3 regions of the Propionispora vibrioides genome follow, and region 1 is predicted to be linked to each of the others. Evidence: riboswitches for the same ligand, from Rfam matches in the RefSeq annotation. Region 1 holds a riboswitch; each other region holds the start of a gene.
What was found. A riboswitch is a leader RNA that binds a small molecule or an ion and turns the genes downstream of it on or off. The one in region 1 is predicted to bind thiamine pyrophosphate.
Positions count from the first base shown of each region.

Region 2: linked by a shared signal. The riboswitch ahead of thiS (sulfur carrier protein ThiS) and the one ahead of thiT (energy-coupled thiamine transporter ThiT) in region 1 are both predicted to bind thiamine pyrophosphate.
Region 3: linked by a shared signal. The riboswitch ahead of cytX (putative hydroxymethylpyrimidine transporter CytX) and the one ahead of thiT (energy-coupled thiamine transporter ThiT) in region 1 are both predicted to bind thiamine pyrophosphate.

Region 1 covers NZ_FODY01000017.1:75,602-85,501, forward strand. The annotation lists gene BMW43_RS13600 (amidohydrolase family protein) at 1-1,136, shown strand, start outside; gene BMW43_RS13605 (HAL/PAL/TAL family ammonia-lyase) at 1,188-2,828, shown strand; gene BMW43_RS13610 (IclR family transcriptional regulator) at 2,888-3,646, shown strand; gene BMW43_RS13615 (MalY/PatB family protein) at 3,816-5,000, shown strand; gene BMW43_RS21190 (hypothetical protein) at 5,105-5,269, shown strand; gene BMW43_RS13620 (thiamine diphosphokinase) at 5,342-6,073, shown strand; TPP riboswitch at 6,120-6,230, shown strand; gene thiT (energy-coupled thiamine transporter ThiT) at 6,293-6,919, shown strand; gene BMW43_RS13630 (hypothetical protein) at 7,005-7,187, shown strand; gene BMW43_RS13635 (aminopeptidase) at 7,293-8,522, opposite strand; gene BMW43_RS13640 (class I adenylate-forming enzyme family protein) at 8,607-9,900, opposite strand, start outside.
Region 2 covers NZ_FODY01000035.1:824-10,723, reverse strand. The annotation lists gene thiE (thiamine phosphate synthase) at 1-128, opposite strand, end outside; gene thiF (sulfur carrier protein ThiS adenylyltransferase ThiF) at 115-750, opposite strand; gene thiH (2-iminoacetate synthase ThiH) at 761-1,861, opposite strand; gene BMW43_RS19195 (thiazole synthase) at 1,908-2,678, opposite strand; gene thiS (sulfur carrier protein ThiS) at 2,682-2,882, opposite strand; TPP riboswitch at 2,992-3,101, opposite strand; gene BMW43_RS19185 (sulfate adenylyltransferase subunit 1) at 3,179-4,894, opposite strand; gene cysD (sulfate adenylyltransferase subunit CysD) at 4,908-5,708, opposite strand; gene BMW43_RS19175 (4Fe-4S dicluster domain-containing protein) at 5,719-6,033, opposite strand; gene BMW43_RS19170 (adenylyl-sulfate reductase subunit alpha) at 6,014-7,705, opposite strand; gene BMW43_RS19165 (ABC transporter permease) at 7,733-8,527, opposite strand; gene BMW43_RS19160 (ABC transporter ATP-binding protein) at 8,439-9,278, opposite strand; gene BMW43_RS19155 (aliphatic sulfonate ABC transporter substrate-binding protein) at 9,373-9,900, opposite strand, start outside.
Region 3 covers NZ_FODY01000005.1:48,357-58,256, reverse strand. The annotation lists gene BMW43_RS05895 (N-acetylmannosamine-6-phosphate 2-epimerase) at 1-2, shown strand, start outside; gene BMW43_RS05890 (pyruvate formate lyase family protein) at 66-2,345, shown strand; gene BMW43_RS05885 (glycyl-radical enzyme activating protein) at 2,368-3,276, shown strand; gene BMW43_RS05880 (aldo/keto reductase) at 3,665-4,786, shown strand; gene BMW43_RS21035 (hypothetical protein) at 5,085-5,258, opposite strand; gene dxs (1-deoxy-D-xylulose-5-phosphate synthase) at 5,733-7,622, shown strand; TPP riboswitch at 7,665-7,774, shown strand; gene cytX (putative hydroxymethylpyrimidine transporter CytX) at 7,971-9,185, shown strand; gene BMW43_RS05865 (hypothetical protein) at 9,214-9,486, opposite strand; gene BMW43_RS21030 (hypothetical protein) at 9,794-9,900, shown strand, end outside.

The DNA of each region.
Region 1 (9,900 bases):
ACCAGGCGGCAACGACGATCAAAGCATATCTGGCTACCGGTATCCGTCTGGCCTATTCTCCCGGTGTCAGAAATATAGACCGGCTTGTTTTGGATACGGACGGTTTTTTAGCGACACTGTCGGCGGAGCTGCGGGCTGTGGCAGAACCTTTGGCCCGGACGGACAGTAAACTAATAGAGGAAGAATATTTTGCCCTGTTTGCCGAGCTATACCGTACCTATCAGTCGGAGGATACCCGTATTTTTCTAAGCCCCAGCTGGGCTCAGGCCTGTACGGCAGAGTTTTTGATTCGAGCGAAAGAAGAGGCAGACCGGCTGGGGAAAATTCCGATTCACATGCACTGCCTGCAAACACCGGTTCAAAAGGCTTTTTCCCTGCGAAAATACGGTAAAACGGCAATTGCCTATCTGGCGGACCTGGGACTGCTGGATGAAAACACCGTACTGGCTCATTCCATCTGGGTTACCCAAGAGGATATCCGGCTCATGGCCGAGCACAATGTGGCTGTTACCTCTCATCCCAGTTGCAATCTGGGAATGAGAAACGGGATCACGCCGGTATATGAACTGCTGCGGCAGGGTATCCGGGTAGCTGTCGGCATGGATGATAAAACCATTAATGATGATGAAGATATCATCATGGAGCTGCGCATGATGCACAAGCTTCACCGGGTTCCCGGTTACCGCCTGGATACGCCGGTTCTGGATGCGTTTACCGTGCTGGAAATGGCGACAGGCCACGCCGCTTCGGTGGTTGGTTTCGCCGGAAAAGCCGGAGCTTTGCGACCGGGGATGCTGGCCGATCTGATTGTCGTCGATCTTGACCGAATGCTCAATTCGCCGTGGATGTCGGACCAAACAGGCATTGCCGATATCTTCATTCACCGGGCGCTGGGAACTGATGTGGCCAGTGTCATAATCGGCGGCCGTCTGGTGATGGAAGACCGGAAGATCACGACGCTCGATGAAGAAGCCCTTTACCGGGAAGTGCGCAAAGCGGCGGATAAGGGGATTACGTCCGCCATGCGCCGTCAGGCGGAGACTTTGCAGCAACTGAAACCGTATTGTCAAAGCTGGTATAATACCTGGCTGGAACCCGAGCAGCACGCCTTTTATCAGGTGAACAGCCGGCGGTAAATCATGGGATAGACATTGGTTCATGTATTTGTTATGAGGGAAGGGAAGAGTATGAGCTGTCGGGCAACTAATGAAACTAATAAAATCGTACTGGACGGAAATTCGCTATCCTTTGCGCAGGTGGTTGAATTTCTGGAGGACCCGTCCATACAGGTGCAGCTAGGGGATGCCGCGCGACAGCAGGTGGATGCTTCAAGAAAACAGCTGGAAGCCTGGCTGAAGAGCGAGAACCGGGTGGTCTACGGGCTGAACACCGGTTTGGGGAAGCTGAAGGATTTCGTGGTCAGTGAAAAGGATCAGGCCGAATTTCAAAAGAATATTTTATATTCTCATGCAGTGGGGCTTGGCGCACCGTTTGACAGTCAGATTGCCCGTCTGGCCATGCTGTTTAGGGCCAATGTCCTATCACGCGGCCATTCCGGGGTAAGACCGGAATTGATTGACCGCATTCTGCTGCTACTCAATGCCGGTATCATCCCGCAAATGCCGCAGATCGGCTCACTGGGCGTCGGCGATTTGCAGCCTATGGCACATCTGGGACTGTGCCTGGCCGGCTATCCGGAAGGGCGTGTAGTGTATCAGGGACAGGTGGAAACCGCCGATACGGCTCTAGCTAAGGCCGGGATCAGTCCGGTGGAGTTTTCGCTGGCGGCCCGGGAGGCGCTGGCCTTGATGAGTGGCAGTACGGTTATGCTGGCAGCGGCTGTACATTGCTACTATGTGGCGTCCAAGCGGATCGTGGCGGCTGAGGCGGCCTTGGCCCTCAACCTGGAGGCCATACGCGGCGAACGGCAGGCTTTTGATTTTCGTATTCATGCCGCCAGAGGGATTGCGGCGCAGGTGGAAACAGCAAAAAATATTTGTGCTTTGACGGCGGGTAGCTCCTGGATGTCTGAGGCAGGCCGGCAAAGGCTGGGCGAAAACCAGCCCCGGGTGCAGGATGCCGTCAGCTTCCGGTCCAGTGCGCAGGTACATGGCGCTGTACGGGATGTTCTGCAATATATTGAAACCATTTTAGAACGGGAACTGAACGCCTCCACCGATAACCCTTTGCTATTCGAATCGGACCAGGGCTATGAAAGCATGAGCGGTGGCAATTTCCACGGGGCGCTGCTAGCCTATGCCATGGATTTTCTGGCCATTGTATTTACCGATTTGGCCGTATTGTCTGAACGGCGTTCAGCCCGCCTGCTTGACCCGGTCATGAGTTATGGTTTGCCGTCCAATCTGGCCGGCGGCCAGGTTGGGCTTAATACAGGCTTTGCCCTGGTGCAGGCCGATGCGGCGGCTTTAATCGGTGAGATGCGAATCCTGGCGGCGCCGGCCAGCATTGGGTCGGTCCCCAGTAAGAGCAATCAGGAAGATCACAACAGTATGGGCATGGGCGCTGTACGCAAGGCCATGCTGGTTCTGGAGCATCTTAATAAGGTCCTGGCAGTGGAAATGCTGTGTGCGGCTCAGGCAATTGAACTGATTGCCGGCAATATGCAAGGCCTTTCACTGGGAATAGGCACGCAGGCCATTTATGGTTGCCTGCGCCAGCATACTCAGGGTATGCAGAACGACCGGTATATCCGGGAAGATTTATACCGGGTTATTGAATTGATTGACCAATCCGAATTTATTCGTATAATTAAGTTATATGAAGCGCAAGGGTGTCCGATAGCGGAAACGGCGGCCGGAATCGGATGAGCGTAACGCTCCTGCCGAAGTTTGCAGAAGATAACAGTCTTTAGATGGGAAGATTCATCATGGGAGAAGCACAAACATTAGCCAAAGCACTGGATATTTTATTTGCTATCGCGGCTACGGGGACACAACTGTCGGTAAGCGAGATTGCCAGCCAGGTGAACATTCCCGAGAGCACGGCCTACCGGCTGCTGCGAACGCTGGAACAGAACGGGATCGTAGAGCGCAAAATAAAAGGGAAAATCAGCCTTGGTTTTCGCATTTTGGATTTGGCGCGCTGCCTGTATCAGGAGATGGACCGGGAGCTGTTCATTATTGCCCGCCCGATTATGGAAGGTCTGACTGAAGAGTGTGGCGAGACTTCGGTCTTAATGGTGCGCAGCGGCATCCATGCTGTTTGTATTCAGTCGGTGGAAAGCCAGCGGGCCATTCGCTTTTCCCTGCCGAACGGCCGGATTCTACCCTTGCATGTCAGTGCTTCCGGTAAAGTCATTTTGGCGTTTGAGGATAAAACAGTGATTGAACAGGTGCTTGCACATATCGGTGATCCCGGGCCTGTTGCCCGCGATTTGGAGACCATAAGGCAGCAAGGGTGCAGTATAACCGTCGCGGAAATTGATCAGGATGTGATGGGCATCGGCGTTCCCGTCTATGACGCCTATGGGCGGATTATGGCCAGCCTGACCATTGCCGGGCCGGTGGAACGCATGCAAAAGCAAGACCTGGCGGCGCTGGCGCAGACCGTCCGGCAGGCAGCCGGACAAATTTCGGGACGTCTCCAGCACCAGGAGACGAGTGCTGCATCCGGTGGAAAAGTGTAGTATGGCATCGAGAATTTTTGCCGTCAGGCGAGGCGGAGAAGGCGCGCCTATCGGCCATAGGTAAGCCGACGACAACGAAGACTGACGGCAAAAAGGCCGGTGATCTGCTACAGATTTTCGCCGGATGCAGCACTAGGCAGTAAATGCAGATAAAGGAGAAGATTTGGCTATGAAATATGATTTTGATACCGTAATTGACAGGACCAATAATTTTGCCGCTAAATATGATGAAATAGGCTTAAAATTCGGCCGGGAGGATTTGGTCCCCCTGTGGGTGGCCGATATGGACTTTCGCACGGCCGAACCTATTATCGAAGCCATCCGGCAGCGGGCTGAGCAAGGTATATTCGGCTATACGTCACGGCCTAAGTCCTACTTTGCGGCAGTCAGCGAGTGGCTTAGCCGGCGCCATGGCTGGTCGGCCGATCCAAGTCTGATGCTACATAGCCCCGGTGTGGTTCCTTCGTTAAGTATGATGATTCAACATTTTACCGAGCCGGGAGATAAGATCATTATTCAGTCGCCGGTATACTATCCGTTCTTTGACGTGGTGCGCAGCCATGGCCGGCAGCTATTGGAGAATCCCCTGAAAAATGTGAATGGCCGGTATGAGATGGATTATGATCACTTGGCAGAACTTGCAGCCCAGGGTGCGAAATATCTGCTTTTGTGCAGTCCCCACAATCCGGTGGGGCGTGTCTGGCACAAGGACGAGCTGGTCCGGCTGGGCCAGCTCTGCCTGCGCCACGGCGTTACCGTGATTGCCGATGAAATCCACTCTGATCTGGTCTATTCCGCACATAAGCATATCCCCTTTGCCAGTATCTCGGAAGAATTCCGGCAGAATACCATTACCTGTATTGCGCCAAGCAAAACCTTTAATCTGGCCGGGTTGCAGGCTTCCATTGTCATTTTCCCCAACCGCGAATACAAAGCCCGGTTTGATGCGATTTTAGGAAACCTGGATATCCGCCGCAACAATTGCTTTAGTCTGGTGGCGGTGGAAGCGGCCTATCGTCAGGGCGAGGAGTGGCTGGAGCAGGTCAATGCCTATATAAAGGACAATTTTGCCTATATCGGTGATTTCTGCCGGACCCATATTCCCGAAATTAAGCCTAATGAGCCGGAAGGAACGTACCTGGTCTGGCTGGATTGTCGTGAACTGGGCTTGAACCGTACCGAACTGCACGATTTTATGCTGAACGAGGCCAAGCTGGCTCTGGACGACGGCTTCTGGTTCAGTGAACAGGCTGACGGCTATATGCGCCTCAACGCCGCCTGCCCGCGCAGTATTCTGACCAAGGCGCTGACCCAGCTTAAACAGGCAATTGCCGCACGCCGGGACAAGGACTGAGTCCTTCCCGGCCGGTGGCCAAAGGAATTTTACTTTTTTCCTCCCCTCATGGTGTGGTATAATTACTTATGGATAGTAATTATTTGCAATTGGAGGTCAGAGCCATGAGTCAGGAACTATGGAAAGAAGTGGAGCAATTGCAAGAAAAATTGCATGATACTATCAGCAAAAAAGGCGTAGGATCACCGGAAGCCATCCGGGTTATGCAAGCGTTCCGGGAAAAAATGGACGAATATAAACGATGTACGAAGAAACCGCTAGAGCCATAGGGCTCTTTTTTCTTACCGTGCTAATCCTTGTCGTTGCCGGGACAAAAAGAAAGAGAACAGGAGACTGCCAGTATGAACCATGTGATACGATTGCCACAATTGGACTGCCTATTCCCCGGCCCGGCACCGGAACGGGAGGTCCTGCTGGCAGCCGGCGGCCGGGCGCCGCAGCCGGTCTGGCTGAAAGAGGCCGCTGCCGGCCGCGCCGTCTGGTGCGTCGACCACGGCATTGACTGCTGCCAACGCAGCCGGATTGTCCCTGAACGGGTGATTGGTGACGGCGACAGCGCCAGCGGGGCCGGCTGGGCCTGGGGCCGGCAACTGGGAGTGCCGATGGAGGAATATCCGGCCGAAAAAAATCTTACCGACCTGCAGCTTGCCCTGCAAACCGCCAGCACGGTATACCGCCAGGCAGCTGTGGTGGTTACCGGCGTCTGGGGCGGACGGTTTGATCATGCCTTTAGCAATATCTATTCACTGACAGGCTGCGCCGCCTTGGGCCTTTCCCGCTGTCTGGCCGCCGACCAGACGGAGGTACTCCTCCTGTTGCAAGGCGAAGACGCGGTCCGGCTTACCTGGCGCGCTGCGCCTGAGGTTATATCTCTTCTGCCTTTGTCCGGCACCTGCAGCGGCGTGAGTATCCAGGGCGTCCACTGGCCGCTGGACAGGGTGGAACTGCTGAGCACCCTGCCTTATGCCGTCAGCAACCGCCCGGCCGCGGCCGAGGTCAGCGTGGCCCTGGCCAGCGGCAGTCTGGGGGTCTACCTGTGCTGGCAGAGCGCTCATGTAGCGGCGGACAGTTGACAGGACAGATGGCGCGCTATAGAATAATAACCATAAAAAGAGCATAACACTGTGCTAGGGGTGCCAGGTGCGGAGCACTAGGCTGAGAAATGATCTAATCATTAACCCTTCACCTGATCTGGGTCATGCCAGCGTAGGGAAGCGAAACGTTTTTTAACCGCATTCCTCGGGAATGCGGTTTTTTGCATAGCTGATATGATTACATAGGAGATGAGAAAGATGGAAGAGACAACCTGGTTGAGCGCTATCTGGCTGCTTTCCGAAAACCCGGCCAGTCTATTTGCCCTGATCGGAATGGTAGCGCTGCTGGTAGCGTTTGCTTATATCAAAAAAATCACCATTCATACCCGGCTGCTGGTTCATATCGGTCTGGCGCTGGCTCTGACGGTGGTGCTGCACACCTTCCGGCTGTATCATATGCCTCAGGGCGGCAGTGTCACCTTGGGAGCCATGCTGCCGCTCCTGTTGCTGTCCTTCCGTTACGGGCCGGTAGTGGGTTATCTGGCGGGTTTTGTTTACGGGCTGCTTAACCTGCTGCAGGACCCTTATATTTTGCATCCCGTCCAGGTGCTGTTTGATTATCCCCTGCCGTACATGGCCATGGGCTTGGCCGGCTTTTTCCGGGACCGGCCGTTTTTAGGTGCGACGGTTGCCGTAGTCGGCCGGTTTATCTGTCATTTTATATCGGGCGTTGTTTTTTTCGCCAGCTATGCGCCGGAGGGGATGTCTCCCTATTGGTATTCCCTGGTGTTTAACGGCAGCTACCTGCTGCCGGAGCTAGTCATTTGCCTGGTTATTCTTAAAGTACTGCCGGTTGGCAGAGTGCTGCGGACCATCCCAAAATAACCGGCCTTTTCCAGTGCCTGTTTTTCATATTTTTGTGGCGGCGGGGCAAACTAACAGCGTAATTCAATCGGGAAGGAGTAGCGCTATGAAAAAGAGAAGACCTGCTTACGCGCCCAATGAACGGGGCTATTTTGAACCGGTTCGCCGCAAGGTGTATTCGTCGAAACATGTCCGGATCTTTCCCGACCCGATTGCCGACGATATTGTGGCCAACAATATTTCCAATGTAGAATTTGACTATACCTATGACCGGGGAGAGCTGATCTGACAGCTCTCCCTTTTGTTTTACCTTGATCAGTAGCTGGCCCGAGACTAACATGGTCGACCGGCAATGCCGGAGAAAAAAGAAAAAGCGCCCGACCGGGCGCTTAAATCAGAAGGCAAAATTGCCGTTTTTAAAAACAGGAACTTGCTGTCCCTGCCGGGTGGTGCCGATGATTTCCAGATCGGCGGTGCCGAGCATAAAATCCTCGTGGACCAGTGAATCGTTCACGCCTTTTTGCGCCAGTTCTTCCGGCGTGTAGTTCTCGCTGTTGGCGAGGCAGACCGGATAGGCCTTGCCGAAGGCTAAATGGCAGGAGGCGTTTTCATCGAATAGAGTGTTGTAAAACAGAATGTTGGCATTGGAGATAGGAGAGTCGAAGGGTACCAGTGCCACTTCGCCCAGATAGCTGGCTCCTTCGTCAGTTTCCAACAGATGTTTCAGGCTTTCGTAGCCTGTTTTGGCTGTGAAATCGACAATTTTGCCGTCGGTGAAGGTCAGCGTGAAGCCGTCGATCAGATTGCCGTTGTAGTTAAGCGGCTTGGAACTGACGACCTTGCCATTGACGCCTGTCCGTTGAGGCAGGGTGAAGACTTCCTCGGTCGGCATGTTGGCGATGAATTCCCGGCCGGCCGGCGTGTGCTCAGAGCCGCCCAGCCAGATATGGCCTTCCGGCAGCTCGACGGTCAGGTCGGTACCCAGCGAATTTTTATAATGAAGCGTTTTAAAGTTGTGGCTGTTTAGGAAATCCAGCCGCTGTTGCAGGTTTTGCTTGTGGCTGTTCCAGGCGGCCACCGGATCGGGAGTATCCACCCGCACGACCTGGCAGATCAGTTCCCAGAGTCTGGCGATGGCCGCTTCCTCCGACAGGTCCGGGAATACCTTCCTGGCCCAGGCCGCGGTGGGAACGGACACGACGCACCAGGTGTTCTGATTACTCATCAGACGCTCCCGGTATTCGCGCAGCGCTGTGCTGCCGGCCTTCTGGGCCTTGGCGATGCGCCCCGGTTCAATGTCCTTCAGCAGTTCGGGATCGGAGGCGGCAATGCTGACGAAAGCGGCCCCCTGCCGCACGTAGGTCATGTACAGCTCTTTTTGCCAGTCGGGATATTCGCTGAATACTTCTTCCGGCGCATGGGTATAGCGGATTTTGGTGAATAATTCATCGCGCCAGACGATGACCACATCCCGGGCCCCTTCCTTATAGGCGGTTTCCGCCAGAGCCCGGCTAAAGGGCGCGCTTTCAATCGGGGAATTGATAACCAGCGTCTGGTTTTTCTCTAAGTTAATACCGGTTTTTACAATCAAACGGGCATATTTTTCAAGTAATTGCGTATTCATGGACAGTCTCCCTTCCTATGGTTTACAAACTAGGATATGCAGCGCCAGCCGGCGGCGTGTCGAATCAAATTGATTGGCCGGCAGTTAGCTTTTGGTGGCGGCCGCTTCTTCGCGCAGCGCCCGTTTTAACAGTTTGCCCGTCGGAGTCTTCGGCAGGGCGTCAACCAGGACAATGTCGCGGGGCTGCTTATACGGTGCCAGCCGGGCCTGCAGAAATTCCTTAACGGCCCGTTTGTTAAAGGACGCCCCTTCCCGCATGACCAGATAGGCGCGAATGGCCTGGCCCCGCAGGCTGTCGGGTACGCCGATGACGGCCGCCTCCACCACGCCGGGATAGGTGTAGAGCAGTTCTTCGATTTCGCGGGGATAGACATTTTCGCCGCTGCTGATAATCATGTCTTTCAGGCGATCGACAATGAAAAAGTAGCCATCTTCATCCCGGTAGGCAATATCACCGGTGTGAAGCCAGCCGTCCCGCAGTGACTGGGCCGTCTGTTCCGGCAGATTCCAATAGCCTTGCATGACAATAGGGCCTCGTACAACCAGTTCGCCGATTTCCCCTGTGCCCAACTGTTGGCCGTTCTCGTTTACAATGGCGACAGTAATGCCCGGCAGGGCTTTGCCGATGGAGCCGTATTTTCTCTTTTCCGGCAGGTTGAAGGTGACCACCGGTGAGGCTTCCGACAGACCGTAGCCTTCGATGATCGGCGTGCCGTAAATGCTTTCAAACTGTTTGGCCATTTCCACCGGCAGCGAGGCACCGCCGGATACGAAGATGCGGACGGTACGCAAGGCGTCGGGTTGGGCCAGGCGGGACAGCAGGTTGTACATCGGCGGGACGCCGTACATGACAGTAACCCGGTGCTCCTTGATGACCGCTGCCGTTTCCTTAGGGGCGAAGGTTTCCAGTACGGTAATGCCGGCCCCGAGCCAAAGCGCGTTTAAAATGGCGCAGGTCCAGGCAAAGCAATGATACATGGGCAGCACACAGAGGACATTGTCCCGGCGTTCTACCGGCAGCATATGGCTGAACGCCTGGGCGTCGACGACCAGGTTTTCGTGAGTAAGGACCGCTCCCTTGGGATGGCCGGTGGTGCCGGAGGTATAGATAATCACGCAGGGTTGCTGCGCGTCAAACTCGGCCGGCAGTGGTGGCGCCGGTGGATAGGTTTCCTGGCTTAGCGTCTGTTTAATCACGGCAAAGGTAAGCTGGCTCAGTTCCTGGCGTCCGTATTTTGCCAGTTCCCCGGCCAGGTCGAGCGGTGCCGCCGTCACCAGATGGTGGATGGCGGCGTCGTGAAGGATATAGGCTGTTTCCCGGGCGGTCAGCTGAAAATTAATAGGAACGACGATGGCGCCCAGGCTGGTCAGCGCCAGG
Region 2 (9,900 bases), on a different contig from region 1:
ATCACCTTAATTCCGGCGGCAATCAATAAGTCAACCACCTCTGTATTGGACCGCCCCAGTGAATATTCGGCCGCCGTTAATCCATAAATACCGCCGGCCAAAAAATTCTCCATTTTACTTCTCATCATCACCATCTCCCTTTACCCGTTCGACTGCATACTGCACAATTAAATCTGCCTGTTTGGCAGCCGCTATCGTAACACAGGGCGCCATTGGCGGCAATGCCTCGCCGATACCGGAAACCAAATCTCCCACCAGATAAAAGGTATCTTTGAGCCGGTGAACCCGTATCCGGTCACTGTCGCCCCAGCCGGCCAAACCCGAGGCCGCTACCATAAACTTTCCGCTGGCGAGATACGCCTCAACCAACAGCTTTTTATAATCCGCCCGATCAAGGGCTTCGACAATGACCTCGCAATCCTTGAATATAGCAGCCACATTATGTTGTTCGATCCGTACAGGCAGCATTGTCAATTCCAGGTCGGGAGAAATAGCCAGCAGGTTATCCCGCAAAGCCTCTACTTTGCTTTTCCCGATCTGATGCTGAAAATAAAACTGCCTGTTGAGATTCTTGCATTCTACTTGATCAAAATCTACGACTGTTAAACGGCTAAACCCGCTCCTGACAAGCATAGCCGCACAATTAGAGCCAAGACCGCCGGCTCCGGCAATTCCAATCCGCATGGTTTTCATATATTGCAGCAATGCCGGTCCCACATAAGCGGTAAGCGCCTCATCTAACCTGTTCATCCTCCACTCCTCACAATAACTGCCAGTCTTTATATAACGGTTGGTATCCCTTCTGGTACAGCATGGCCGCCACCTGGGCCACCGTCCGCTCATCGGAAATCTCAAACTGTCCTGTTTCGTCTTTATCGGTCCGTCCGCCCACAGCGGTGCAGGAACCTGCCGACATTTTCGTCACCCCCAGGCCTACCAGATGGTCACGGAGCACAGCGCTCTCCCGCGTGGAAAGAGTCAGCCCGCCATGCGGCATAAACAACCGGTAAGCCAGTATGTACTGAACCAGGTTCTTATCGGTAACCAGCGCCTTGGGCGGATAACCGCCGGCATGGGGGCGCATACGGGGTGGTGAAATGCTGATCTCGGTTGCGGGGTACCGGGCTTGCAAATAATCGGCATGCACACCGGTCAGAAAGGCTTCCCGCCGCCATTCATTAAGCCCCAGCAGCGCACCGATATTGACCGAACGCAAGCCGGCGGCGCAGGCCCGTTCCGGTGCGTCCAAACGAAACCGGAAGTTCCGTTTGGGTCCTGCCGGATGAAGTTCTGCGTAAAGCAGGGGGGCATATACCTCCTGATAAAGCGTAACACCATCCACGCCAACTGCGGCCAACTGTTCGTATTCCTCACAAGTCAGGGCGTAGATTTCCATGCTGATGGAAGAAAAATAGTCTTTCAATACTTTCACGCAATCCGCAATATAGGTTACCGGCGATTCTTTAGTGCAATCACCCGTCAAAATAATAATGTGCTTCAAGCCGGTCCGGGCAATGGCTTCGGCCTCTGTCGCCACCTCGTTCAACGAAAGCTTTTTCCGGTGCAAAATATTCTTCGTATTAAATCCACAGTATAAGCACTGATTGGTACAATAATTGGACAAGTACAGCGGCGTATACAAAAGCATGGTTTTGCCAAAATGCTGGATGGTCAGCCTGCTGGCTTTTTGCGCCATGCTTTCCAAAAATCCTTCCGCCTGGGGCGACAACAGGGTGAGATAATCCAGGACCTGCAACCGCTCCTTATGCAGCACCTGCTCCACATCGGCTGCCGTGAGCCGCGAAAAATATCCGTCAAAATCAAAGCAGTCATACCGTTTCAGTTCCCCATAAAAACTCATAGGCTCCCCTCCTGAACAAAGCTTGGGCTAAATGATGCTAATCAAACTACTCCTGTAAAAACCCGGTCAGCGGCGAAGAAGCGGCCCCTTCACGGCGGATAGCGCCAGGTCGGGCCAAATACCCCTTACGACCCGCTTCCACGGCCTGCCTGAACGCACTGCCCATCAAAACAGGCTCTCCGGCGGTGGCAATGGCAGTATTAACAAGAACGGCAGCCGCTCCCAGTTCCATGGCCTCGGCTGCTTCCGAGGGACGCCCCAGTCCGGCATCGACAATCACAGGCACCGGTATCTCTTCGATCAAAATCCTGATTAGTTCCTTCGTCTTTAAGCCGCGGTTGCTGCCGATAGGTGCTCCTAAAGGCATTACTGCCGCCGCCCCGGCCTCAACCATCCGTTTGGCGGCCGCTAAATCGGGCGACATGTAGGGCAGGACGATAAAGCCCTCAGCCGCTAAAGTCTCTATCGCCTTGATGGTTTCATAATTGTCCGGCAGCAAATACCGGTTATCGGCAATCACTTCCACCTTGATCCAGTTTCCATAGCCGGCGGCCTGCGCCAGACGGGCAATGCGAACAGCCTCGGCGGCATTTCTCGCACCGGAAGTATTGGGCATGATGATACAGTCCTGAGGAATATAGGACGCCACATTTTCTTCCGGATATTGCAGATCGATCCGCCGTAAGGCGACAGTCACCACCTGCGCACCGCAGGCAGCGACCACCTCAGGAATAACAGCATTGGCTGAAAACTTTCCTGTTCCCAAAAATAACCGGCTTTGTAATGATTGTCCGCTGATTTCCAATACATCCTTCATCGGTCAGCCTCCCCCCACAAAAGTAATAATTTCCATTTTGTCATTTTCCTGCATAATTAGCGACGGCCAGCCATCTGCTGCGACAATGGCCCCATTGAATTCAATAACAATCGTGGCCGGATTCAACTGATGGCTTTCTATAAAGTCACTGATCGTCATTGGCACAGTAAGAACAAGCGGTTTTCCATTAACTGTAATCTTCAACCTATTCACCTCCCGGAATGATGTGCAAACTGCCCCGGACAGAATATGTTGCCGACAACGCAGGCAGGCATAAACAAAAAACGCGCTACCGGAACGATAGCGCGTCATGCATAACCAATTCATACACTTCCTACGCGGGCATTATCCCGATCAGGTTTAGAGGTAAGGTGCTTACTAGTCCACTCTCAGCCCATAACATGAGCTCCCTCGGCAATTTTATGAAATTATAATTTGATTGTAACCCCTTCGCCCCCTGCCGTCAATAACGGGACCAAAATAATTGTGCCAAAATATAATTAAATATGGTATTCAACTTCCAGCGTCTGCCGGGACGGCAGGAAACGGACTTCCCGGAACTTGCCGAAGGAAAGCCACTTATTCACCACAGCACCGGACGGACCGCTTGCAGCGGCGTATTCCTGCCGAAATAAGGCCAGATCTTCGGCCGACGCTACCCGAACATAAAAGCCCTGCGGATTGAGGACAGGCACCCCGCTATAGGTATATTCCGCCAACGACACCAGCGTCTGCAGCTTGGCATTGCGCACCTTAGCGGCCAAGCCGCCGCTGGCATCCACCAAATCAAAGTCCTGCGGATATTCATAGCTGTCTCCTGTAATCGGCAGCACATCGCCCACATGGAAGTTATGGGCTTTACGCGGCAAACGTTCCAGCCGGTTTTCCGAGAGAATATAATAGTATTCATCAAAGCAGCCGACGATCAATTCCTTATCCTGTTTTACCAATGAGCTTCCTGCCTTAAGGCCCTCCACCAAACCGGATACAATTCCGCCGCCGCATATCTCGTAGCCGTCAACCAGCACAAACCGCCCGGTGACCGGATTGTTCCGGAATTCGTCAAAACAGATTTCCCGCTTCGTCCGGATAATCACTTCCGCCACATCGTTGGTATTCACCTGACCGGCGTCTCCCGTAGCTGCCAGCGTTGTAGCATCAACTACTTTGGTAATGGAATATATCTCGCACTCCACCTCCTGGGTGACTAGCTTCAGCTTATATTCCTGTCCTTTTTGCAAAGGCCTTTTGCCCATCCAGAAAATATTGGCCTTAAAAGTATTGGCAATAAGCGGAATATCCTCCTTATGAACAATCATTTCACCGCGCTGGTTAAAAAACTCATCTTCCACAGTGATCCCTACCGACATGCCGGCCTGGGAATGCTTGGTCTTATCCCGCTCCGCCCAGTACTCGATGGTTTTGATCCGGGTCGTTTTACGGCCGGGAACGACAACGATTTCATCGCCTTCCCGCAAGGTTCCCGCTTCAATCCGCCCGGCAATGATGCGCCGGTGATCAAACTTGTAAACATCCTGTATGGGGAACCGCAGCGCTTTGTCTTCCAGTCCGCGATCCTTTTCAAACAAATCCAGGGCAGTCAACAGTGGCTCCCCCTTGTACCAGGGCATTTTTTCCGAATGCAGCGTAATATTCTCACCCCAAAACGCCGATACGGGAATGTATTTCAAGGGATATACCTGAAGGTTACCCAAAAATTCATGCATTTCCTTTTTTATCTGATTATAAATGGCTTCCGAATAGCCGATCAAGTCCATTTTATTGATCAGCACATATACTTTCTGAATGCCCAGCAGGGACAGAATATAGCCATGACGCTTTGATTGCTCCTGAATGCCTTCATTAGCGTCTACAATCAGCAAGGCCGCTTCAGCGTTGGCTGCGCCGGAAATCATATTCTTTAAGAATTCCTTATGCCCCGGTGCATCAATAATGACATAATCCCGCTGTTCGGTATGAAATTGCAATTGCGTGGTATCTATGGTAATGCCCTGCTTTTGCTCTTCTTCAAAGGCATCCAGCAAATAGGCGTATTCAAAGGGCTTCCCCTTTTCCTGAGAAATCCGCTTCACCCGTTCAATCGCGCCTTCAGGCAGAGATTTGGTATCATACAGCAACCGGCCAATGACGGTTGATTTTCCATGATCGACATGTCCCACTACGACGATGTTCAATGATTCTCTGGCAACTACCATCGTTTTCTCTCCTTTACATATAACCGTCTTTGCGCAGCTTCTGCATGGCGTAGGAATCTTCCTGATCCTGCGCCCGACCAGCCCGCTCGCTCACCGTAGTGTGCTTCAGTTCTTCAATAATTTGCGCCACCGTCACTGCCTGGGAATCAATCTGTCCGGTACAGGGAGCACAGCCCAAACTGCGGTAGCGCTTGCCGTTTCTGGCAAAATACAAATCGACCAACGGGATATTCTCCCGTTCAATATAGGCCCAAATATCAATTTCATTCCAGTGGAGAATCGGATGCACCCGGATATGATTTCCTTTGGGGAAATCGGTTTTAAACTGATCCCATAATTCGGGAGCCTGGTTGGTATAATCCCATTCCGAATCCTTATTTCGTTCGCTGAACACTCTTTCTTTGGACCGGGACCCTTCTTCATCCCGGCGAATGCCCAGAATCAGCCCTTCAAAGCCATACTGGGTCACAACCTGCTGCAGTCCGTCAGTTTTTAAAGCCTTGCAGCAAACCAGCCGTCCTTTATCCGGCCCCATACCAGCCCGCAGCGCCTCCTCGTTCGTGTGCACAATCAAATCCAACTGATATTCTTTGGCTATCCGGTCACGATAGGCAATCATCTCCGGTATTTTATAGGTTGTATCTACGTGAATAAACGGGAAAGGCGAATGACCAAAAAAAGCTTTTTTCGCCAGCCACAATAACACGGTCGAATCTTTGCCGATGGACCACAACATGCCCAATTTGCCAAACTTTTTATAGGCTTCCCGCAAAATATAAATGCTCTGTGCCTCTAAACTATCCAAATGATCCATAACTGCCTCCTTAATACGCATTTGCCTTATGTTTATCAATGGTGATCACCGTTTCCGTACCATCCGGGCCTACCATAACCCAATGGAGATAATTCTTTTCCCGTCTGGTGTAAAGGTAACCGCCGCGGCCGCCGATATCCGCCCCCAAGTAAAATTGAATGGCGGCAACCGGACATTCCTTGACGCAGGAAGTACAGCCCCAGCAATCCTGAGGATAGCGGATTTCGCTTTTCCCTTGTTCATCAGCATACAGCAAGCTGCCCGGACACACCTGACGGCAACCGCCGCAGCCGATACAGTTATCTTTATTGATCCGTATGCTCATAGATCTCATCCTTCTCGACAATATTCCGCAGCACAATGCGCACTTTGCCTGCTTCCTGGCGGGAATTCACATATTTCAGCCAGTGTTCGTCATCCTGGCAGGGATAATCGGCGTTTTCCTGAAAAGCGCGCCAGCGTGTCTCCTGCCGTGCCGCCAAATGAGCAATCAGTGTTTTGCATACATACAGACGGTCAAGCAGTTCATAGATATGCATTAGTTGATGCATATCGCCGGCACTGAGCTGCCTGGCCAGGACCAGCAGCTCTTCCATACGACCTTGGGCCACCTGCAGTTTTTTTCGGTTATATACGTATCCCACCGTGATCCCGCCGGCATATTCATCCATGGTTTTCTGCATGGCTTCTTCCAGTTGTTCCGTTTGATATAAGCCGACCGATTGAGTTAAGAAAGCAAGAATTTTTTCCTGTTCTCCGTCAATCTCCGCCAGATCGGCGACAGGGGACGGTTTGTCCTGAATATCCTCCAGGACGGCTAAAGCGGCGATTTCGGCTTCCGCCAGACAACCTGTCACATATTTTTGCGGACTGCCGCCGGCCACATCGCCGGCAGCGTACAATCCCGGCAGCGTTGTCCGGCGCCGCGTATCCACCCAATAACCGCTGCCAGTGTGTCCACCGACAATATAAGGCTCCGTCCCCTCAATCTCCACATGCTCCACGGCCGGCCCCCGGCCGCTCTCCTGCCAGCGCAGCGTTTGCGAAGGCGCCATATTTAAATAAGCTTTATACAACTCCTGCTCCTGTTCGGCAGTAATACCCGCCGTTTTCAGATAGCAGGGACCCCGGCCCTGTTGATTTTCCTGCACGGTCGAATACAGCCTGAGCGATGTGTTGGGAACGCCGTACTGCTTTTCATATTCCTCACCCCGGCTGTTGATTTGCGGCGCCCAAACGCCTTGGGCAATTGTCCCGGTGGGTGCAATGGTATCTTTACAGCGCAGCGCAATAAAGCGCATCTCAAAGGTGGTCATCTCCGCGCCCTTGCGAATCCCCATCGCGTAGCCGGCTCCCGTATTAAACGGAGAGTACCACATCTTGTGGCGGGAAAAACCGGGATTATTGGGTCTGTATAACCCGGCAGCGCCGCCGGTGGTACAGATGACTGCCTTGGCGTAAACAGCATAGAAAACAGGCTCGGTAATCGAAAACCCGTACGCTCCGGTGACCACACCATTGTCCACGATATAATCGGTTACACAAAACTGGTTTAAAACAGTAACGCCAGGCGATGCCGCCACGGCCTCGGCCAGCAGCACCTTGATATTTTCGCCGTTGATCTTAATGTTGCGGTTGCCGCGGGCCATATATTTTCCGTCCCGGTCTTTCAGAATGACCAGGCCCAGTTTCTCCAGCTTTGCCGTAACAGCGTTGAGCCGCTTGGACATGGAGTATACCAGGTCCTCCCTGATGACTTTAGCCGCATCCTGCCTGACATAGGCAAGATAACTTTCCGGACTTTGTCCTTCCACAATATAAGCATTCAGGGCATTGACGCCGGCCGCCAGACAGCCGCTGCGCTTAATATGGGCCTTTTCGGCAATCAGCACGTTGACATCCGACCGCTCGGCCATGGTCAATGCGGCAAAACAACCTGCCGTCCCGCCGCCAACGATCAGCACATCGGTATGCAACACCTTGGTTTCCAATTTCATGAGTTTGTTCCTTTCTATTTGCGATCATTAAGCCCTGTTTAGTCCCCATCTTTGACGGACATTGTTTTCCAAGCGGCCGAAAATCAGTTTGTCGACGGCAACGCCTAAAATAATAATGACCAGCATAACCGCCATTACCTGGCTGATATCGGCCAAATCCCGTCCAACCATCAACACCTGGCCCAGTCCCTTGGTAGCCGACATCATCTCACCAGCCATCAGTGCCCGCCAGGCGAATGACCAGCCTTGTTTCAAACCGGAAATCAGACTGGGCAGACTGGCCGGAATAGTTACATACCTGTAGATGGTAAATCCCTTGGCGCCCATGGTTTTAGCGGCTCTCAAATAGAGCGGGTTGATGTTCTTCATGCCTGATTCGATAGACATGGCAACAGCAAAGGTAGAACCTATGGCTATGACAAAAATAATGGCGCTTTCGTTAAGTCCATACCACAAAATAGCAAACGGCAACCAGCAAATACTTGGCAGCGTTTGCATACCTAAAATAAGAGGGCTAAGATTCTCATCCAGATACTTAAACCGGACCACCAGCAGACCGATTACAATTCCCAGCGCCATGGACAGCAAATAGCCGATAAAAATGCGCTTGGCGCTGGCCAGCACGGCAATCCCCAGGCTATTGTCGTCAATCAGGCCGGCCAGCGTTTTCAGAACATCCACCGGCGAAGGGAAAATATAAGGTTTCCAAACGTGTAATATATCTACGCCCAGCTTATAAGCCGATTCCCATATTGCTATCAGAATCAGGTAAAATAGTATCTTTTTTAATATTCCAATCACTGTCGAATTCAGCTTTGGCAACCTTCTCCACCTCCTCTTTGAGTTCCCGGAGAATATCTGTCACAAAGTAGGAAACATCCAGACTTTCCGGCAGCCGCGGCCGGGCCAGCTGAATGTGGAATTCTTTTTTTACCCGGCCCGGATTAGCCGACATGACCACTACCCGGTCGGCGAGCACTACAGCTTCTTCCACATTATGCGTAACAAACAGAATGGTTTTTTTCGTCTCCCACCAGATACGCTGCAGTTCGGCCTGCAGAATATTCTTGGTCTGGCTGTCCAGAGCGGCAAAGGGTTCATCCATTAACAGCACTTTCGAGTCGAGCGTTAAGGCCCTGGCCAGGGCTACCCGCTGCTTCATACCGCCTGATAATTCATGGACAAAACAATCCTGAAACCTGGTGAGGTGCACCATTTTCAAATATTTGACCGCCGTTTCGCGCCGTACCTGCTTCGGCACACCGGCCAGTTTCATCCCGAATTCCACATTGTCAATGACCCGCAGCCAGGGGAACAGTGCCGCTTCCTGAAACATGACGGCCCGGTCGGGACCGGCACCCTGGATTTCCTTATCCTGCAACAGCACGTTTCCCGCCGTTGCCGCTTCCAGCCCGGCGATAATATTAAGCAAGGTCGATTTACCGCAGCCTGACGGTCCCAACAGGCAGATAAACTCGCCTTCTTTGAACTCCAGATTAATATCGTCTAACGTATGAACGGTCTTATGATCCGTAACAAACTGTTTGCTGATATGGTTAATGACAACACTCACTGTTTCACCTCTTCCCACTGTCTTAGAAGGAACCACTGATTTATTCACACTGCACAGCCTGGCAGACTCATTAAGTCAGCGGTCCCCCTGGTGATTATTCCTCTACTGTCGGCAGCCCTTTTTCTTTTAACACTTTATTCAGGATGGTAAAGTTAAACAAATTTTTCAAATCCGGTTCTTCCTTGACAAAACCGGCCGCCGCGGAAAGTTTGCTAAACCCGACGACCGACTCTTTCTGAGGATCGTAGGTTACGGTTAAGCGCTTAAACGAATCGGCCAACAGGTCTTTGCCCAGCGGTTTCTGCGTAATCGCTTTAATCTGGTCATTCAGCGTTTCCTGGGCCTGAGCCGGATTTTCATTAATATACGACGTCAATTCCACATGGGTCCGCAGGAACTTTTCCACCAAATCAGGATGTTCCTTGATGAAGGAAGTCCTGGCAATGACTACGGCCGTAGTATACTTGCCATTTCGCCAAACTTGTTTTTCATCCAGCACCAGATTGGCCTTTACTTCTTTAATCAGGCGGGTGCCCCAGGGTTCAGGCACCAGTGCCGCATCAACTGCGCCCTGATCCAGCAGCGTTTTAATATCCGGATTGTCGGCTTGACGAATCTCAAC
Region 3 (9,900 bases), on a different contig from region 1:
AAGCGATGGCTGCCCGCCGTAGGGTAGTACTGTAATTGACAGCTTAGATAAAAGGAGATGAAAAAATGGTTATGTCCCAAATAGATGGGATTCAAAATGTAGAGGTCAGCAAGAAAATCCCATCGGAAAAATCTCCCTTGGAGCAATTGGCAATTATGGAGCGGTACACAAAGGCACATAAGGACTCGTTGGGCTTAGCAAAGGAAATGAGAGAGGTTGCTTGCCTGAGAACCATCTATCCGGCGCTTTTCCGGGAGCTGGAGGAAACCGACACCCTGATTGGGCGGCTGGATTTTTTGCCCATAGGCTTTGGCTGTGTCACCTCGGTAGGCGGTGTGGGTCATTACTGTGTGTTTAACAAGCTGCGGGAATTTAAGAATCAGTTTCAGGACGAAAGGATAAAAGCACGGGTCGATGCGTTGTACCGGTATTGGATGGAGCATGATACCAAGGCTTTATACTGCAGGGATGTTTTAACGGAAGCCACGATCGGCCGGTTTGTGGATGTTGATTTTCCGTTGATTGCTACAGCGAGACTTAGCGGCATGATGCTGGACTATCCCAAACTGCTGGACTTAGGGATTGGCGGGCTAAGGCGGCTGCTTCAAACTCATCAGACAAATGACCGGAATAATCTTTTTTATCAGGCCGCTCTGCAGGTGTTAGATTTATTCGTAGATTGTGCCGGTTATTTGCAAACCATGGTGTTGCGGCATATGGAAAAGGCCAATAAAAATAGAAAAAAAGAATTGCAGGTTATTTTTGACAGCCTGGAAAAAATCAAGCAGGATAAACCGGAAACCTTTCACCAGGCCCTGCAGCTATTTTGGCTGTATGCGCTGTTGGCTGGGGTTATCAATTATGGCAGACTTGACGATTACTTCGGTCCCTTTCTTGTCCGTGATTTAACTAATCATAGAATCACGGAAGAAGAAGCCAAGCAGCATGTAAAGACATTGTGGACGCTGATTGAAAACAGGCGAACTACGGTTAATGGCCGGATTATTGTGGGTGGCAAGGGCCGGCAGCACCCGAAGGAAGCCGATGTATTTGCCAGGCTTGCTCTGCAGGTGACCGGCGAGTGCCGGTATGTGGAGCCTCAGTTTACGCTGCGCCTGTCGAAGGACACGCCGGAGGACATCTTTGATCAGGCGCTGGATTTGCTGGGCCAGGGCGTGACCTATCCGACGCTGTACAATGATCAGGTCAATATTCCTGCCGTTATGTACGCCATGAACGTCGATGAGCAGACGGCGGAACAATATGTTCCCTTTGGCTGCGGGGAGTTTGTCATACAAGGGCAAAGTACCGGCACACCCAATACCTGCATCAACCTGTTGAAATTATTAACGATCGTGTTAAATGAGGGCGTTGATCCGATGGATAATATAAGAAAGTCGGGACCGGTTCAAATCGGACCGGTGGAAACCTTCCAGAGTTTTGCGGAGCTATATGGCAAGTTTCTGGAGCTATTGGATTATTATTTTGACCTGTCGATGAGGGCCCAACTATACTCCTATAAAGTTATGAACGAGCAAGCGGCATTTTTGTTTACCAGCCTGTTAATGGATGATTGTATTGCCCGGGGTAAAGCTCTTTTGGACGGTGGAATCCGTTATTTGGGCGGGACCAATGAGACCTATGGCAATATCAATACATCGGACGCGTTATATGCCATAAAGCAATTGGTGTTTGATAAGCAGAAATATACCTTGAAACAGTTGCAGACAGCCGCACTGGCTAATTTTGCAGGGTATGAGGCAATCAGGCTGGATTTGCTCCGCTGTGAAAAATACGGCAACGACCTGGAGGCTGCAGATTCTCTGGCCAATGAATTTTATGAGTATGTTGCCCAGGGAATCAGGGACCGGGGCATACAGGCCGGCATGGCCTATTACCTGATCGTTATCAGTAACAATCAGCTCAACACGGAATGGGGGAGAAAAACCGCCGCTTCTTTAGACGGCAGACTGAGTGGCATGTTTATGAATCCGGCCAACAATCCGCAGGGCGGCGCTGATCGGTCCGGTCCCACGGCACTGTTAAACTCACTGACTAAGTTTAAGGCGAAATATCACGGGGGAGCAGTGCAAAATATTAAATTTTCCCCCGTCTTGTTCAATCAGAATCGGGAAAAAATCAAAGCGTTATTCAAAACCTATTTCCGTAAAGGGGGCTGCCAGTTGATGGTCACGGTCGTCGACAAAGGAGTACTGGAAGACGCGGTTATTCACCCGGAACGGTATCCTCATCTGATTGTAAGGGTCAGCGGTTTCAGCGCGGTTTTTGTTAATCTGGAGTCTGATGTACAGCAGGAATTGCTGAGCCGCCATCTATATGCGTAGGCCGGAGGAGGAAGCGAAGCTAGTGGTAAGCGTTCTGGAGATCGAACGTTTTGCCCTCCATGACGGGCCGGGGATCAGAACGGTGGTTTTTCTACAAGGATGTCCGCTGTTTTGCCCCTGGTGTGCCAATCCGGAGTCACAAGGTAGCAGCAAACAGCTCATGTATAATGAAAGAAAATGTGTCAGATGCCACATCTGTATAAAGCAGTGTTCACAGCAGGCAATTCATTTAAATGAGCACAATCGTCTGGTGTTTGACAGAAGCCTTTGCGGCAATTGCCGCTTGTGCGGCGAGCTTTGCCCGCAGCAAGCGATACATTTTCCCGGTGTGAACATGGAAATTGCGGCGGTGCTCGCGACAGTGGAGAAGGACCGGGCTTACTATGAAGATTCACAGGGCGGAGTTATCCTTTCCGGCGGGGAACCCTTTACCCGGTATGACGGCTTTTTGACTCTGCTCAAGGCACTCAAGGCCGGGCGGCTGCATGTGGCGGTAGAAACAACAGGCCAGACTGGCTTGACAAAGCTGATGGAAGCTGAGCCCTATATCGACCTGTTTCTTTTTGATATAAAACACGTAAACGATGAAATATTAAAAGCGACCACCGGAGCCGAGCTGGGTGTCATTCTTAACAATCTAGCTTATCTTGCCAAAAAGAACCCGCAAAAAATTATCATTAGAACACCGGTAATTCCAGGCTTTAATTATGAGGTGGCCGTGTTGGAGGGGATATTTGACCTGGCTGTCCGATATCGGATTAAGGAAGTGCATCTGCTGCCTTATCATACACTGGGCAGGAATAAGTATGAACAGCTTGGCAGAGTATATGCATATAGCCTGGCTACTGTAAATATGCTGGCCCCAAGCGAGTTGGCGCCGTATGTAGCCAGTGGAGCCGCCAAGGGGCTGCGTGTGATGATCGGTGGTTGATGATGCGCAGGCCTCTTGTTGGACTTACTGACGGAAGCCTGACGTTAGCTGTGGTGTGATGAAGGCGGCAGTCCGCTTTGCCGTTTTTGTAAAAACCGCTTGACATGGAGTTCACTCCAGGTGCTAAACTAGGGTTTAAAAGAGTAAGACAATGCCTGAACTAGGCTATCCTTTTTCCGGCATTTTAGTTAGGTCGTGTCTTCAAATGATCGGAACGTCCGCTGACAGCGCCCTTTGTGCCATACTTCGTTGAAATTCCCGGGAATAAAGTTCAGTATTCCTGCGAAATTTTGTCTTGTCTGTCACGAAAGTCACGCATCACTGATCAGTTCGCTAATTGTTTGAAGACACTCCCTAATCATTCCATAACAACATGGAGGGGTACGACATGGAAGCGAAAAAATTAGGCTTTGGCTTTATGCGATTGCCGCTGATTAAGCAGGATGATCCGACCAGTGTTGATTTCACGGAGTTGAATCAGATGGTCGATCTGTTTCTGGAGAGAGGCTTTACTTATTTTGATACTGCCTATATGTATCATTCCGGCAAGAGCGAAATCGCCTTGCGCGAAGCCTTGATCAAGCGCCATCCGCGCGACCGGTTTACGGTGGCCAGCAAATTGCCGACGATGTTTCTCAAAGTCGAGGAAGATCAAGAGCGCATTTTCAATGAGCAATTAGAAAAATGCGGTGTTGATTACTTCGATTATTATTTGATTCACAATCTGGGCGTAACCAATTACGAAACAGCCAAACGATTGGATAGCTTCGGTTTTGTGCAGCAAAAGAAGCGGGAAGGCAAGGCCAGAAAAGTCGGGTTTTCCTATCATGACAATGCTGCTTTGCTTGACGAAATTCTGACGGCCCATCCGGAAGTGGACTTTGTGCAGCTGCAGATTAATTACCTGGATTGGGATAATGACAGTATCCAGTCCAGGAAGTGCTACGAAGTGGCGCGCAAACACAATAAACCGATTATTGTGATGGAGCCTGTCAAAGGCGGGGCGCTGGCTAAGGTGGCGGAAAAAGCGGAAGCGCTGTTTAAGGGGTACCGGCCGGACTTATCGGTGCCGTCCTGGGCGGTACGGTATGCTGCCAGTCTGGACGGGGTTATGATGGTACTGAGCGGGATGTCCGATAAGGAGCAACTGTTGGACAATACGGAGTACATGAGCGACTTTCAGCCGCTTAGCCAGGCAGAGCAGGCTATTATCGAACAGGCGGTTACGATTATTAATGAGGCGATTGCCATTCCCTGCACCGCCTGCCAGTACTGTGTGGATGAATGTCCGAAAAATATAGCGATTCCCAAGTATTTTGCGCTGTACAATACGGAACAGCAAGCGGTGAGTAAGGGCTTTTCCCTGCAGCAGCTCTACTACAATAACTACACCAAAATCCATGGCAAGGCTTCGGAATGTATTGCCTGCAGGCAATGTGAGCGCCATTGCCCGCAGCATATTGAAATTACCAAGTGCCTGGAGGATGTGGCCCGGGTCTTTGAAGCATAACTTTCATTTTTCTCGGCGGGAGAGTAACCTCTAACGTTCATCCGACATAGGATACAGTAGATTCTGTATTAAGCTATGAGGAGGTTATAATCATGCGTTGGGGTGGAAATGGTGGCTTTGGACCAGGAGGTAGCTGGTTTATTATCATTATTATTATTTTGTTGTTGTTTTGCTGCATCGGTAACGATAATGACACGTCGACCTGTTGATTTTTCCATAAATAGATAGGTTGTGTCTTTACATGTTGTAGCATGAGGAAACTCACCTTACCAATCCGGAAGGTGAGTTTCTTTTTATTTCATTCTTCTTTGCCGGGAATTGCCGGATTGCCGCGAACCGGTTTACTTGACCGGCGGACTGCCGCCAGAGCGTGCCGTATGACTTCATCCACTTGATGTTTGTTTAAGCCAAAAGGACGAACCATTGACTTGACTTCGTTGCGGAACTTTTGCTCATTAAAATCAATTACCAACAGGACCACCCCTTATTGTGTCTTTACTTTATTATACGGATGAGCCGGCGGGAAGGTGAACTGTAAAATTTCTTTATGTTACCTGGTAGTCTGTAATCCCTAATTCTTAGTGTTCTTACGAGATCTTTCCGCCCTGCTTAGTTGCCGTCGGCTTGCGTATTCCCGATATGCGCACCTCCTTCGTCTTGCAGGACGAAAAATCTCTCGCAATTCATTCTATAGGTTTAGAGTTTACAGATCTCTAGTGCTCCATAAACCTTGTAAACAGAAATTGCTGACGGTCAAAATTTCGTCAGCCGGCGTGGTCGTCAGTCGACATATAGGCGTCTTGGCTGACAAAAACTTTGCCTCGCCGTAGCTTCCAGTTTCAAAGTTGGCGGAGCAGTAAAAATGAACTTTTGTGCAAAATGGCAGGGGATTTCTTCCAACATGGCGAACTATTTCCGGTATTAGTTTCAGGAGGGAGAACGAATTTTGCATACTTTCTTAGAACGTGTCAACAGTCCGCAAGATATTAAGAAGCTGACTTTTGCCGAACTTACTTTGCTGGCGGGAGAAATCCGCAGCCTGATTATTGAAACGGTAGCCCGGTCAGGCGGCCATCTGGCTCCCAATCTGGGGGTGGTGGAGCTTACCCTGGCTTTGCATAAAGTGTTTGACAGCCCACAGGATAAAATGATCTGGGATGTGGGTCACCAGTCTTATGTCCATAAAATATTGACGGGGCGGGGCGGTGCCTTGCATGAGTTGCGGCAAATGGGCGGTATCAGCGGCTTCCCGAAGCGCAGTGAAAGCGAACATGACGCGTTTGCCACCGGCCACGCCAGTACGTCCATCTCGGCGGCTGTCGGCATGGCGGTGGCGCGGGATATGTCGGGACAGGACAATCACGTGTTGGCGGTAATCGGCGACGGGTCGTTGACTGGCGGGGAAGCTTATGAAGCTTTGAATCACGCCGGGCATATCGGCACCAAACTGATTGTGGTACTGAATGACAATGAGATGTCCATTGCCAGGAATGTAGGCGCCATGTCCGGCTATCTTGCCAAAATACGGACGGCTCCCGGTTATGCGAAGGTCAAACAAGATCTTGAACATTTGCTGCGGCGTATTCCCTCGATCGGTGACCGGATGGTTCAGACGGCGGAGCGGCTGAAAGACAGTGTGCGGCATTTCTTTATTCCGGGGATGCTGTTTGAAGAGTTGGGTTTTACCTATCTCGGTCCGATCGACGGACACGATCTGGCCGACCTGACCGGACTGTTGGAAAAAGCAAAGCAAATGAGCGGCCCCGTTGTCCTCCATGTGCTGACCCGCAAAGGAAAAGGATATGCTCCAGCCGAACGAAATGCCGATATCTTTCATGGGGTAGGACCTTTTCATGCGGCAACCGGCGAGATTATCAAAAAGGACGGACCACCCACCTATACCCGGGTATTTGGTGACACCTTGCTGACCCTGGCGGAAGCCGATAAAAATATAGCCGCCATTACGGCAGCTATGCCGGAAGGAACGGGGCTAAAAGCTTTTGCCGGCCGTTTCCCGGCCCGTTTTTTTGATGTAGGTATTGCCGAACCTCATGCGGTGACCATGGCGGCGGCGATGGCCTGTGAGGGGAAGAAACCGGTCATTGCGCTTTATTCCACCTTTGGCCAGCGGGCTTATGATCAGGTGCTGCACGATGTCTGTCTGCAGGAGCTGCCGGTGGTGCTGGCTCTTGACCGGGCCGGTCTGGTAGGGGAAGACGGTCCGACGCATCACGGTGTGTTTGATTATTCCTATCTCCGGCATATACCCAATCTGATCTGCATGGCTCCGAAGGACGAGGGGGAACTGCGGCATATGCTGTATACGGCGCTGCAGGGAAATCGGCCGGTAGCCCTGCGCTACCCGCGAGGCAGCGGGATCGGGATCGGGGTCGATTTGAGTGAACCGCTGCAGGTTTTGCCTGTCGGGCAGGCCGAAGTATTACGGCTGGGGCGGGATGTTAACTTGGTTGCTATCGGCTCCATGGTAAACCCATGCCAACAAGCTGCCGCGCAATTGCAGGAACAGGGTATTGACGCCGGGGTAGTCAATGCCCGCTTTGTTAAACCGCTGGACCGGTCAGTTATTCACCTGTTAGCGGAAACCGGTCCGTTGATTACGGTGGAGGAAAATGTGCTGGCTGGCGGCTTTGGATCTGCCGTTCTGGAATGTCTTAGCGACCAGGGGCTGGCGGGTAGCCGTGTGCTGCGCCTGGGGCTGCCGGATGAGTTTATTGAGCATGGCGCTCATGCCCTGCTGCTAAAAAAGTATGGTCTCGACGCCAACGGCATTGCCAGGCAGACAGCAGGGTTTTTGCGGAAGCTCTTTCCGGAATAAATTGACCTTTTGATAAATCTGTGATACGCTGATACCAATTACATACCTGTCACAGGGGGCTGGGAAGGCCGGCTGAGATATAGACCCGATATGTCTATGACCTGTAACCTGATCTGGATAATGCCAGCGGAGGGATGACGGATAGAAGGGCCTGTTTTTAACCGTTAGCATCCGTGAGGATGCTTTTTTTATTGACCGGGCTGATGGTAATTGAAAGCAGTTTTTTTATCCCGTAGGGATGTAATACTGAACTTCCACTAAAAGCTTGGGGTCTTTGCAGTCTTTCTAATCTTTTAATGGGAGCCAGGATAAGAAAATCAATGGTTGTTAGGAAAGGAACGAACTAAGATGCAGGAAAATAACCGGACGGTACGGGGAAGTCATTTTTTATTTTTATGGTTTGGTGCGGCGGTATCAATCGCTGAGATTATGACAGGCGGTCTATTGGCGCCGCTGGGATTTAAGCAGGGACTGCTGGCGGTGCTCCTCGGTCATCTGGCCGGAACAACGCTGCTGGCCTTGGGCGGCTACATTGGTGCCCGCGAGGGAATTCCAGCCTTGTTTTCTACGCGAATTTCTTTTGGGGTATATGGCTCTTATCTTTTTTCTGCTTTAAATATTTTGCAACTGGTGGGTTGGACGGCAGTCATGATCATTTCGGCTGCCCGTTCAGCCAATGATGTGACCAGGCTGCTGTGGGGCTGGGACCAGCTGCAAGTATGGAGTCTTTTTATTGGCGCGCTGGTAGCTCTATGGATTGCGCTGGGCCGCGAAGGAGGCTGGAAAAAACTGAATATGGCTGCCGTGGTATTGCTGCTGGGCGTAACGGTGATGTTGAGCCAGGTCGTCTTTCATGATACCGGCGCTCTGACCAAAGAGGCGGTTGGCGGCATATCTTTTGGCGGGGCGTTGGAGTTGAGCGTGGTTATGCCGTTATCCTGGCTGCCGCTGATCGCCGACTACACCCGTTTTGCCCGAAACCGCCAGGGTGCCGTGTGGGGCAGTTGGGCCGGCTATTTTGTTGGCAGCTGCTGGATGTATATTATCGGCCTGGGAGCGGCACTGGTGAGCGGTAGTGCCGATCCGTCGGCCATGATGCTGGCCGCTGGTCTGGGCTTTGGCGCCCTGGGCATTATTGTGCTGGCCACTGTGACGACTACATTTATGGATGCCTATTCTGCCGGAGTCAGTTTTGCCAATCTGGTGCCGGCCTGGAATGAAAAATGGATGGCGTTAGTACTGACGGCAATCGGTACGGCACTGGCGCTTGCGGTGGATATGGAACTTTATCAGGACTTTTTGCTGGCTATTGGCTCAGTTTTTGCACCGCTATTTGCTGTTCTGTTCAGCGATTATTTCTGGCACGGCCGCCGGCAGGTGACAGCAGGTCTCTTGGTTGACTGGCCGGCGTTGGCCGTTTGGGGCATTGGGGTTTGGCTGTATTATCAAATGCTGGAGGTTGATTTTATCGCCGGCGCGACCATACCGGTCATGGTTATCACAGCCATATTGCTTAAGCTGGTGCGCCAGGTGGGAGGACAGCAAAAACAGGCCGGCATATAGCCGGCCTGTTTGGAGGAAGCGCTGTTTTTTAATAGAGTCCGAATTTTTGCGACAGCCAATAACTGGCCGGCTCCTCAATCCAGCCCATGCTGTTGTCAGTAATTTCGGCGACAAACAGTCGATCTTCGTGAGCAAGGTAACGACCGATGGCCTCGAAAATCTGGTTGGCGTCATAGAGGCTGTCCAGCAGCCACACGGACGGTAGGGCCGGTATGGCATCGCCCAAGGCGCGGAGTGCGGCGGTAAGACGGTCATAATCAGGCTGCTTGGAGCCAATGGCAAAGGTAATTGTGTAGATCATCACTGTATCCTTTCTGTTATATCCTATACAATTCGCCGACACCGTAAGGAATCCTTTCCGATTGATTCTTAAGAAAAAAACAGCAAAATAGCTCTAAGCTAAACGGAATTCAAAGAAAAAAGGGGTATACTAAAAACATCTCGGAGATACCGGGACAAATAAAGAGATGTTTTCTCCCTGATTTCATTTCTTTATTTTTTCGACCCCGCAGCCCCGGCCGGCTGCGGGGTTATTCCATTTAGGTTAGAATTTTTGGGCAATCTGTGGTATGATAATAGCAGCTAGAACAAAAGGGGGAAGCAAGCGTTTGTTTAAAAAGCTTTCGACAAAGGATAAAATCTTATCGGTGCTGTTTGTGGCATGGATTGCTATTTTGGACATTCATAACTTAACATTTATCCAGATTGCCGGTAT